Regions from separate parts of the Specibacter sp. NPDC078692 genome, predicted to be linked through region 2. Evidence: predicted binding sites of a transcription regulator. Region 2 holds the regulator's gene; each other region holds the start of a gene.

Region 1 (4,002 bases), on a different contig from region 2:
CTCAGTGCGCGTGAGCAGCAGATGCTCGACCTGGAGCGCCAATGGTGGAAGTATGCCGGCGCCAAGGAACAAGCCATCCGGGAGCTGTTCGACCTCTCAGCAACCCACTATTACCAAGTTTTGAACGCGTTGATCGACACGGAAGCCGCGCTGGCCTATGACCCCATGCTGGTCAAGCGGTTGCGTAGACTACGTACGTCGCGGCAACAGGCCCGGTCCGCACGCCGGCTCGGGAAATGATCCACGGTTTCGCCAACGTAGCCATTCGCCGCCGCGCCTACTACCGCCGTACCAACAGGACCGTACCCACAAGGATGACACTGCACAATGAGTAATTACCCGCGGGATGAATTCGACGCTATCGAGGAGAACTCGGCGCGCCACGGCGTCCACCGTGCTTCGATTGCACCCCAGCGGCGCTCACTGATGCCGTTGATGGTTGTGGGCATCGTTGCACTGTGTGTAGGGCTGCTGGCCTTTTTCATCATGCCGAAGATGCTCAATAACAACATCACGCAGCCGCCGGCCACCGTGAGTGAGACCGCTACCGCGCCGCCGAGCACCACCTCAGCTCCTCCCACGACGCCAGCACCCTCCACGACTCCTGTGGAGACTCCGACGCCGACCCCTTCCCCGTCGCCGAGCCCCGACTCCGTCGTGGACAAGAGCATTCCTGTGGCTATCTACAACGCCACCGGTATACCGGGTCTGGCCGCAAGTTATGCAGGGCGGGTTCAGGTGGACGGTTGGACGGTATCGACAGCCGCCAACTGGAATGGTCAGGCTCAGGCTGCTTCGGTCATCATGTATAGCGGCATTGAGCAGAAGGCAAACGCAGAGGCGCTCAGTGCATTGCTGGGCATCCCTGCCCTGGCGGAGGCGCCGGAGTTTGGCGTGCCCCTCGCCATAATTTTGGGTCCGGGCGCCTAAACGTCGCACGCAGTGCTGGCAGTGTGGGGTTCGAAGTTGCTGCTTAGACGTTCGCCGCAAGCTCATAGTGACGCTCCCGCTTGCACTCTGGGGTGTCGAGTGCTAATTATTGAGTTAGCACTCTGAGGTGGTGACTGCTAGTTTCTAGCTGTTTTGTCGCTGTCAGGGTATTGAACTTTCCTCACTGGGCGAGGGTTTGCCGCTGTTGTAACTAGATCAACAGAGACTGATCCGTCCGTCGCGGGCGCCTTGCGAGGAGATAAGAATCGTAAAAATGACTGTCCCGAAAGGACTGAAGCCTCCATGGCCAAGCTCATTGCATTTGATGAAGAGGCACGCCGCGGTCTTGAGCGTGGGTTGAACATCCTCGCCGACGCTGTCAAGGTAACCTTGGGCCCGCGCGGTCGCAACGTTGTTCTCGAAAAGAAGTGGGGCGCCCCCACGATCACCAACGATGGTGTATCCATCGCCAAGGAAATTGAACTTGACGATCCCTATGAGAAGATCGGCGCTGAGCTGGTCAAGGAAGTCGCCAAGAAGACTGACGACATCGCTGGCGACGGCACCACCACAGCCACCGTTCTGGCTCAGGCTCTGGTCAAGGAAGGCCTCCGCAACGTAGCTGCCGGAGCCGACCCGCTGTCCCTCAAGCGCGGCATCGAGAAGGCTGTTGCAGCCGTCATCGAGCAGCTGCTCGCTTCCGCCAAGGAAATCGAGACCAAGGAAGAGATCGCCGCTACCGCGTCCATCTCCGCCGGCGATCCCGAGATCGGTGCCCTCATTGCTGAAGCCTTGGATAAGGTCGGCAAGGAAGGCGTCATCACCGTCGAGGAGTCCAACACCTTCGGCTTGGAGCTTGAACTCACCGAAGGCATGCGCTTCGACAAGGGTTACATCTCCGCTTACTTCGTAACCGACACCGAGCGTCAGGAAACGGTCCTCGAAGACCCGTACATCCTGATCGTGAACTCCAAGATCTCCAGCGTCAAGGACCTTGTTGCAGTTCTGGAAAAGGTCATGGCTTCAAACAAGCCGCTGCTGATCATCGCCGAAGACATCGAAGGCGAAGCACTGGCAACACTGATCGTGAACAAGATCCGTGGCCTGTTCAAGTCCGTCGCCGTCAAGGCACCGGGCTTCGGCGACCGCCGCAAGGCTCAGCTCTCCGACATCGCCATCCTCACCGGTGGCCAGGTCATCGCTGAAGAAGTAGGCCTCAAGCTGGAAAACACCACACTTGACCTGCTGGGTAAGGCTCGCAAGGTTGTTGTGACCAAGGACGAGACCACCATTGTTGATGGAGCCGGCGACGCCGAGGCCATCGCAGGTCGCGTTGCTCAGATCCGTGCCGAAATCGAAAACTCCGATTCCGACTACGACCGCGAGAAGCTGCAGGAACGCCTGGCCAAGCTGGCCGGCGGCGTTGCAGTCATCAAGGCTGGTGCGGCAACCGAAGTTGAGCTCAAGGAACGCAAGCACCGCATTGAAGATGCAGTGCGTAATGCCAAGGCTGCTGTCGAAGAAGGCATCGTCCCCGGCGGTGGCGTTGCTCTGATCCAGGCCGGTGTCAAGGCCTTCGATTCCCTGAACCTGACCGGCGACGAAGCAACAGGCGCCAACATTGTTCGTGTTGCCATTGACGCCCCGTTGAAGCAGATTGCTCTCAACGCCGGCATGGAGCCCGGCGTTGTTGTGGACAAGGTCCGCTCACTGCCCAACGGCCACGGCCTGAACGCTGCAACCGGCGAGTACGAAGACCTGCTGGCTGCCGGCGTCAACGACCCGGTAAAGGTGACCCGCTCTGCACTGCAGAACGCGGCCTCCATTGCTGCATTGTTCCTCACCACAGAAGCAGTCATCGCCGATAAGCCTGAAAAGGCTGCTCCGGCCGGTGGCGGCGACGACATGGGCGGCATGGGCGGCTTCTAATCCCCACCCCCTCCCCAATTGAATCCGCTGGCGCGTATTCAATTGGGGCCCCTCGGGTGCGTGGGCCCATATGTGGGTTCGCGCCCTGAGTGGGTTGGTTACAAAATTGAAAGGCTCCCTTGCCATTGCTGTAAGGGAGCCTTTTGCTTGCCCTGGCGGTTGGTTGTTGGCGCCCCCTTGTGTGCGTGAGTGTCAGCGGAGTCTGAAAGTATGTAACTTATGACAATTATTGCTGCCGCCGATGGTTCGGCTTTGGGAAATCCTGGTCCTGCTGGCTGGGCTTGGTACGTCGACGATAGCTGCTGGCGGGCTGGCGGTTGGCCACACGGCACCAATAACATGGGCGAGCTCATGGCCGTGCTGGATCTGTTCAAGTCCACGGCCCACCTACCGGAGGAGCCGCTGCACATCTTGTGCGACAGCCAGTACGTGATCAACAGTGTCACCAAGTGGATGCCGGGCTGGAAGCGGAAGGGCTGGCGGAAGTCCGATGGCAAGCCTGTGCTGAACCTTGAACTGCTCAAGGAGATTGATGCGGCGCTTGTGGGCCGCAAATGCACCTTTGAATGGGTCAAGGGCCACGCCGGTCACGATCTCAACGAAGCCGCCGACGACCGCGCCCGCGATGCTGCCACCGCTTATCAGGCCAAGCGCCAGCCGAACTCGGGTCCCGGATTCCCTGGCGCCCAGACCGCTGCCGCGAACCAGACTTCAGGCGATTCCCCGTCCTCTAGGGACACTCACGCTACTGGCGTCGTGCAGGCCGATAGTGCTTCCAAGAACAACGCCGCCGGGCCGTCGAGCCCGCTTCAGAGCGCAACAGCTCCGCTCCGGGACCTAGTACCCCCAGCTTTTGGTGAACAAGCACTCTTTGGTGATCAAGATCAGCCGGACCTCTTCTCGGTCATGGACGATGAGCCGGATCCTTCGTTTACCCCGGGCCGTACAAAGGGAATTGATGCAGTCATCGAGCAGGAGAGGGAACTACTGGACCCTGCTGTCCGCGCCGATCCATTCCGGGTTGCAGAGCTGCTGCACCCTGATTTCGAAGAGATCGGCAGCAGCGGTCGAGTGTGGACCAGGGCCGAAACCATTCAGATGCTGAGTGAGGAAGAATCAGTGACCGTCGATATGGAGGTTATG
Region 2 (4,002 bases):
GGGATAATCGGCCATGCAGGGATGCCCAGAGTGGAAGGTTTGATGGCCTGCCAGACATCGACGTACGGGTGTCCAACGACGAGGACGTTCGCCCGAACGCCAGGCTTCTGCATGAGATTGGCCACAATTCGAGTTTCCTTGGAGCCTGGCACCAAGTGGTCTACCAAAATGCCCAAACGGCGGTTGGGTCCGGGTCTGAAGTCGGCCACGGCGGCGGCAAGGTCGTCAATGCCTCGCAGCGGTTCTACAACGATTCCTTCCACCCGCAGATCATCTCCCCAGACTTTCTCGACGAGTTCGGCGTCGTGCTTGCCCTCGACCCAGATCCGGCTGGCTTTGGCAACCTTGGCACGGTCCCCGGTGACCTTGACGGAACCTGAAGCGGTACGCAAGACCTGCTTGGGTGCGCCAGCCGCTGTGGGGGCGATGAGTTCAATGGGTTCGCCTTCCAGCAGGAAGCCGAAACCGAGTGGGAAGGCGCGGATCTTCTCACGTCGATCGGCGAGTTCCACAATGTGCATGCCGCCGGATTTCTCCAGCCGCACCACAGCTCCCACCCAGCCTGTTTGCACGTCTTCGACGACGAGACCCGAACGGGCCTCCACCTTGCGCAACACCCGTTCTGGCGGGGCGCTGAGGTCCAGGGGGCCCCACTGGTGGTGAGGTACGTCATTGAAATGCATGGAGAAACCTGACTTTTGACGCTCAAGGCAACGCTCATGGCGAACGCTACAGGGTGAAAAGCCATGCTATCGCGTGCTGTGCCCGCCCTCGTGGCACTAGCCGTATAGGGGCATGGCGTGTGCGCGCGGGGTGTCGATAAGCCATGGGTGGGTGGTCTGAAAAAGTATTAGACTTAGCACTTGGTTGGGTAGAGTGCTAAAAGTTAGTTATCAAGAGCCACTGGGCGTACTCGGTGGAAAGCTGATGCGCTGAAGTGACGCGGTGAAGTTTGGGCAAAGTTACGGTGAGAAGGCTGAAGGGAGGTGCCGAGCATGAGTGAACCACGGAAATTGGAAGTTCTGCGCGCCATTGTCGAAGATTATGTGCATTCACGTGAACCTGTCGGCTCCAAGGCTTTGGTGGAACGGCATCACCTGGGCGTCTCCAGTGCCACCATCCGCAATGACATGGCCGCACTGGAGGAAGAGGGGCTGATTACCGCTCCGCACACCAGTTCCGGGCGCATTCCCACCGATAAGGGCTACCGGCTCTTCGTCGATCAGCTGGCTTCGGTCAAGCCACTTTCAGCAGCCGAGCGGCGCGCCATTTCGGTACTGTTGGACGGTCCCACCGATCTTGACGACGTTTTGGAACGCACCGTACGGACACTGGCACAGCTGACCAACCAGGTGGCTGTGGTTCAGTACCCGCGCACCACAGCAGCCACGGTACGGCACATCGAATTCGTTTCATTAGCGGCTCACCAGGTGCTGGTGGTGCTGATCCTCGCCTCGGGCAAAGTGGAACAGAACGTGATTGACCTAGGTGCCGCCGTAGATGAGGACATTCTCGCCGGGTTGCGGAGACTCTTCATGGCTAGTCTGAACGGACTGACTGTGGCCCAACTTCCTGCTGCGGTGGTCAGGATTCCGCTCGAGGTTCCAGTAGCTGAGCAGGCTGCGGCTGCACGGCTGGCCCAAGGTCTGGCGATTTTGGCGCACAGCGCCCGAGAAGACCGCATTGTCATGGCAGGGACGGCCAACCTTGCCCGGTCCAACAATGATTTCCCCTTGAGCATTGGCCCCGTCTTGGACGCTCTAGAGGAGCAGGTCGTACTGCTGCGGCTGCTGGAAGCAATGGCTCAGGACTCGTTGGGCATGGCTGTGGTGATTGGCCGTGAAAACCCTCACGATTCACTGGCGGAAGCTTCTGTGGTGGCCACCAGCTATGTGCCTGGCGAGAACGCCAAGCTCGGAGTGGTCGGCCCAACCCGGATGGACTACCCCAACACGATGGCCAGCGTTCGCGCCGTGGCCCAGTACTTATCGAGAATTTTGGCCGGCTAAGCGGCCACCGATTCAACAAAAGAGAGCAACACTTTGAGTAACCATTACGATGCATTGGGCGTCGCCCGCGACGCAACGGCCGAGGAAATTAAGAAGGCCTACCGCAAGCTTGCCCGCAAGTTGCACCCGGACGTCAACGACGCCCCGGATGCTCAGGACCGCTTCAAGGCCGTCACGCACGCCTATGAGGTGCTCTCGGACCCGCAGAAGCGCCGTGTCTACGACACCACGGGCAATGAAAACGGCAACGATGTTGGCGGCGGAGGCGGCGGCTTTGGCGGCGAAGGCTTCGCCTTCCAGGACATCTTTGAGACCTTCTTCGGTGGTGCCGGCGGTGGTGGCGGGGGACGCGGTCCCGCATCACGCATGCGGCGAGGCCAGGACGCCCTCATCACGGTGCGCGTAGAACTGCGCGAGGCCGTCTTCGGTGTGAACAAAAAGCTCGAAATCGACACCGCCATCACCTGCCCCACCTGTGAAGGCAGCTGCTGCCGGGAGGGCACCTCGCCGACCACCTGCGATATTTGCCACGGTGCTGGCCAGATCCAGCGTCCCATGCGCTCCATCCTCGGCAATGTCATGACGCTGGCCACTTGCAACTCCTGCCAGGGCTTCGGCACCATGATCATTGACCCCTGCAACGAGTGCATGGGCGAAGGCCGTGTCCGCGATCGCCGCACCCTGACCATCAAGGTTCCGGCCGGTGTGGGCACCGGTACGCGCATCCAATTGGCCAATCAGGGCGAGGCTGGCCCCGCCGGCGGCCCCTCAGGTGACCTGTACGTGGAAATGAAGGTCAACAATGACCCGAACTTCATGCGTGAAGGTGACGATCTGCACGCCACTCTCAGCGTCCCCATGACCGCTGCTGCACTGGGCACCGAGCTGAACTTCGAAACCTTCGACGGCGAACAGCCCATCAGCATCAAGCCCGGAACTCAGGCTGGGGAAGTCATCAACCTGCGCAACTTGGGTGTAACCCACCTGCGCGGATTCGGTCGTGGAGACCTGAAGGTGCACATCCACGTGGAAACTCCCACCAAGCCTGACGCCGAACAGGAAGCCCTGCTGAAGCAGCTTGCCGCCTTGCGCGGGGAAACGTTCAGCGAAGGAAAGCTCGTCTCCAGCGGTGGAATGTTCGCCAAGCTGCGTGACAAGCTCGGCAACCTCTAAACGCCATGAGCAATCCAGTCTTCTACGCCGACCCCGCAGAGCTTGCCGGGCTTCTTCCCGGCTCAAGTTACACTCTGGGCGGTGACGAAGGCCGGCACGCCACCACCGTCAAACGGCTCACCTTAGGCGAGCCAGTTGACCTGTGCGACGGCGCTGGGTTGCGTCTATCTTGCACCGTCAGCAGCGCTGAGAAGGGGCTGCTGACGGTGCAGATTCTCGATGTTCTCCGCGAATCTGCCCAACCCATCACCTTCACCCTGATCCAGGCACTGGCCAAGGGTGACCGGGATGAGTTGGCCATCGAAATGGCCACCGAACTGGGCATAGATGCGGTGGCGCCATGGCAGGCGGAGCGTTCCATTGTGCGCTGGAAGATGGACAAGGCCGTCAAGGGGCCACAGAAGTGGCGGCAGGTAGTTGCCGCGGCGGCCAAGCAGGCGCGGCGCTCCACCATCCCGGAGGTTGGTGCTCTGCTGGGAACAACAGGAGTCTGTGAACAGATTGCAGCTGCTGATCTGGCCCTGATTCTGCATGAAGACGCGACAGATTCAGTGGCAGCGGTGGCCCGTCAATGGCAGGAAGCGCTGGCTGAGCACCACGCGGGAGGTACAGTTGCGGGCGGTGCCGATGCGGCTGCCACGGCGCCCCACACGGTGCTCATGATTGTCGGGCCCGAGGGCGGCATGAGTGCCGCCGAAGTTGAGGCTTTCATAGCTGCCGGGGCGCGGACCGCCCTCTTGGGCCGCCATGTCCTGCGCTCTTCGACTGCCGGACCAGCCGCCGTCGTACTTCTGAGCCAAGAGCTTGGACGCTGGTGACA
Region 3 (4,002 bases), on a different contig from region 2:
CCGTGGCGATCGGGCAACGAACCATCCGCATCGCTGTAGAGAGTATCTGGATCGGCATCATTCTGAGTGTGGGGCTGATGATCGTGGCGGCGTTTGGCATGATTCCAGCCGTGGCAGGCGCCCTGGCTCAGGAAGTGATCGATCTTGCCACAATCTTGTACGCCCTGCGAGCCCTGGTGCCGGGGCGTCGTCGGAAGTAGAACGCAAAAAGACGGCGCTTGCGGGTAAGGATGGCTGTATACAACCATCTTTACCCGCAAGCGCCGTCTTTTAACGAACTCCACCCGCAGGATGGGCGTGGATGGGCGTGGGTGGTCCCACGCCCACCCAGTTCCCAGTGGCCAAGTTCCCGGTGGCCGGCCCGGGAAATCACGTCAGCGATTTACCGGGCCGGCCAGTGGGGACTAGTGCTGGTGTGCTTCTTCGTCCTCGGCAGGCTTGTCCGTCACGAGAACTTCGGTGGTGAGCACCAAAGCCGCGATGGAGGAAGCGTTGCGCAGGGCTGAACGGGTGACCTTGACCGGGTCGATGACGCCGGCCTTGACCAGGTTCTCGTAAACACCGGTAGCAGCGTTGAAGCCGAAGCCGTCTTCAAGCTCGCCAACCTTGTGCACAACAACGTAACCGTCGTGGCCAGCGTTCTGTGCGATCCAGCGCAACGGCTGAGCAACAGCCTTACGAACCAGCTCAACAGCAGTTGCGGCATCGCCGGTCAACGCCAGAACGGCAGCGTCTTCGTCGAGAGCCTTAGCGGCCTGTACCAGTGCGGAACCGCCACCGGCGACAATGCCCTCTTCCAAAGCTGCACGAGTTGCTGAAACAGCGTCCTCAATGCGGTGCTTCTTTTCCTTCAGCTCAACCTCGGTGGCTGCGCCAACCTTGATCACGCCGATGCCGCCAGCCAGCTTGGCCAGACGTTCCTGCAGCTTTTCCTTGTCCCAGTCGGAGTCGGTGCGCTTGAGCTCGGCGTGCAGCTGAGCAACACGGTCAGCAACATCCTCAGCCGTGCCAGCACCGTCAACGATGGTGGTGTTGTCCTTGGTGACCGTGATGCGGCGAGCCGTACCCAGTACCTCAAGGCCAACCTGGTCCAGGGACAGGCCAATCTCCGGGGAGACAACCTGTGCGCCGGTCAGGATTGCAATGTCCTGCAGCATGGCCTTGCGGCGGTCACCGAAGCCCGGTGCCTTGACAGCTACAACGTTCAACGTACCGCGCAGGCGGTTGACGATCAGCGTGGACAGAGCCTCGCCGTCGACGTCTTCTGCAATGATGAACAGCGGCTTGTTGGCAGCAAGTGCCTTTTCCAGCAGCGGCAGGAATTCCTGCAGGTTGGAGATCTTGCCCTGGTTGATCAGAACCAGTGCGTCTTCCATGACTGCTTCCTGGCGTTCTGCGTCGGTGACGAAGTACGGGGACAGGTAGCCCTTGTCGAACTGCATGCCCTCGGTGAGGACCAGTTCGGTGGAGGTGGTGGAGGACTCTTCAATGGTGATGACACCATCCTTGCCGACCTTATCGAACGCCTCGGCGAGCAGGTCGCCGATTTCCTGGCTCTGAGCGGAGATGGCTGCAACTTCTGCAACCTGTCCACCCTCAACCGGGCGAGCGTTCTCCAGCAGGCGCTTGGCAATGGCTTCAACCGAAACCTGGATGCCGCGCTTGAGCTCGCTGGGAGCCGCACCTGCGGCTACGTTGCGCAGGCCTTCCTTGACCAGTGCCTGTGCCAAAACGGTGGCCGTGGTGGTGCCGTCGCCGGCAACATCGTTGGTCTTCGTGGCAACTTCCTTGGCCAGCTGTGCGCCAAGGTTTTCGTAGGGGTCTTCCAACTCAACTTCGCGAGCGATCGTCACGCCGTCGTTGGTGATGGTGGGGGCACCCCACTTCTTATCGAGCACAACGTTGCGACCGCGCGGGCCCAACGTTACTTTGACGGTGTCCGCCAACTTGTCGATGCCGGCCTCGAGGGCCTTGCGTGCATCGTCATTAAACTGAAGCTGCTTTGCCATGCGTTATGTCCTTTCACGCAAAGACCCCGCGCCGGTGACTGATCTCGACAGGCTCGATCACCGATCCGGCACGGGGCTTTACAAAAGTGGTTGACGAAGGTCGTTACTTAACGACGATTGCCAGTACGTCGCGGGCAGAGAGAACCAACAGTTCCTCGCCACCGGTCTTGACTTCGGTGCCACCGTACTTGGAGTAGATGACTACGTCGCCAACAGCAACGTCGATCGGGACACGGTTGCCGTTGTCGTCAACGCGGCCGGGGCCCACTGCCACTACTTCGCCCTCCTGGGGCTTTTCCTTGGCAGTGTCCGGGATAACCAGACCGGAAGCGGTAGTCAGCTCTGCTTCGAGCTGGCGAACAACAATACGATCCTCAAGAGGCTTAATAGAGACCGACACTCGGACCTCTCCTTCACACGTAAATTTTTTGGATGCTTGGCAATCTTCTCGCCCATGTTGTGTGGAGCCCAACCGTCGTCGCGGTGCCGGTGATGCTCCCATGGCCAAAAAGATAAGCAAGTTGGCACCCTCAGGGTGAGAGTGCTAACTCTGACTCTAGGGAACTGATTAGCACTCGGTCAAGGCGAGTGCCAGTTTCACGCTTAAAAGTACGACGACGGCGGGCCGGGTTTCGCTCACGGCGCACCTTTGTGTCTGCCCTGGTGGGCGGCGCACTGCACCTGATGCTGACATGGCTGGGTTGACCGCCTAAAACTTCATCTTCCGTGCCCTGAAACGTTGTTGTCGCAAACGCAGCACAGTGCAAAGATGCAGCCATGACCTTAAGCCCTGTTCAAGTGCGTGACCTGAAGAAAAGCTATGGCGCTTTCACAGCCGTGGATGGCATCAGCTTCGATATCCACGAAGGTGAAACGTTTGCACTTCTTGGCCCCAACGGGGCAGGGAAGAGCACCACCATTGAGATTCTGGAAGGATACCGGGATAGGAGCAGCGGCGATGTTCAGGTTCTGGGCGTTGATCCCCAACGAGGAGGCCTGGACTGGAAAGCCCACTTGGGGATCGTGCTGCAGTCTACGGGTGAAAGCGGCAACGTCACCGTGCTTGAACAACTGAATCACTTCGCCGCGTACTACCCTCATCCGCGGAAGGTGGCCGATGTTATTGAGGCTGTGGGGCTGGGCAGCAAAGCCAAAACGCGGATCAGCAAGCTCTCCGGCGGGCAGCGTCGGCGCGTGGATGTGGCGTTGGGAATTATTGGCCGGCCAAAGCTTTTGTTCCTGGATGAGCCCACCACTGGCTTTGACCCGGAGGCCCGGCGCCAATTCTGGGACCTGATCAATCAGCTGAAAAGCGAAGGAACCACCATCTTGCTGACCACGCACTATCTCGACGAAGCGGCCACACTGGCTGACCGGGCAGGCGTCATTGCCGGCGGCAAACTGGTGGACATTGGCCCCATTGACGAGATTGGCGGGGCCAGCGCCCGGGTTCCTCTGGTGCGGTGGCGCCAAGACGGCGCCGACCGTACAGAGCGCACCAGCGAACCGGCAGCTCTGGCCGCCCGGCTGTTCGCAGGACATGGCGGGGAAGTGCCGGGTCTGGAAATCACCCGGCCAAGTCTCGAGGACATCTATCTGGACATGGTGGGTGCTCACGCCGCTACGAAGAATGCCGAGTCGCAGAGTGCCGTGTCAAAGGATGCAAAGCCGTCCGGCCTGGAAGGTGGGGCGGCGTGAAAACTCTGCAGCTAGGAATTTTCCGCATCGGCTACGAACTAAAACTGTATTTCCGACAGGGCGATTCGGTGTTTTTCACGTTCCTGTTCCCGATCGTGATGCTCTCCATCTTCGCCGTCGCATTCAGCACCACAGAAAATGTTGGTGCCGCCCCTGACGGCAGTGGCGGCATCTCCTGGGCCGCGTTTTATGTTCCCGGCATGGTGGCGGCGGGCATGTTGCTCAGCGGCGTCCAGAACCTCGCCGTGGATATTGCCACGGAGAAGGGCGACGGGACACTTAAACGCTTGGGAGG

Evidence for each region. The regulator HrcA, encoded in region 2, represses chaperone genes, less so after heat shock. The targets are predictions, from matches to a motif close to TTNGCACTCGNNNNNNNCGAGTGCNAA.
Region 1: groL (chaperonin GroEL) is a predicted target of HrcA. The motif match lies at 1,045-1,071, and genes of this name have one in related genera.
Region 3: groES (co-chaperone GroES) is a predicted target of HrcA. The motif match lies at 2,578-2,604, and genes of this name have one in related genera.

The regions. Positions count from the first base shown of each region.
Region 1 is NZ_JBFBLV010000011.1:33,104-37,105, forward strand. It holds gene AB0O97_RS09775 (DUF3263 domain-containing protein) at 1-240, shown strand, start outside; gene AB0O97_RS09780 (LytR C-terminal domain-containing protein) at 328-930, shown strand; gene groL (chaperonin GroEL) at 1,234-2,859, shown strand; gene AB0O97_RS09790 (ribonuclease HI family protein) at 3,079-4,002, shown strand, end outside.
Region 2 is NZ_JBFBLV010000003.1:160,733-164,734, forward strand. It holds gene AB0O97_RS03460 (DUF3097 domain-containing protein) at 1-683, opposite strand, end outside; gene hrcA (heat-inducible transcriptional repressor HrcA) at 996-2,009, shown strand; gene dnaJ (molecular chaperone DnaJ) at 2,043-3,182, shown strand; gene AB0O97_RS03475 (16S rRNA (uracil(1498)-N(3))-methyltransferase) at 3,188-4,000, shown strand.
Region 3 is NZ_JBFBLV010000005.1:96,281-100,282, forward strand. It holds gene AB0O97_RS05550 (heavy metal translocating P-type ATPase) at 1-200, shown strand, start outside; gene groL (chaperonin GroEL) at 405-2,009, opposite strand; gene groES (co-chaperone GroES) at 2,113-2,409, opposite strand; gene AB0O97_RS05565 (ABC transporter ATP-binding protein) at 2,787-3,707, shown strand; gene AB0O97_RS05570 (ABC transporter permease) at 3,704-4,002, shown strand, end outside.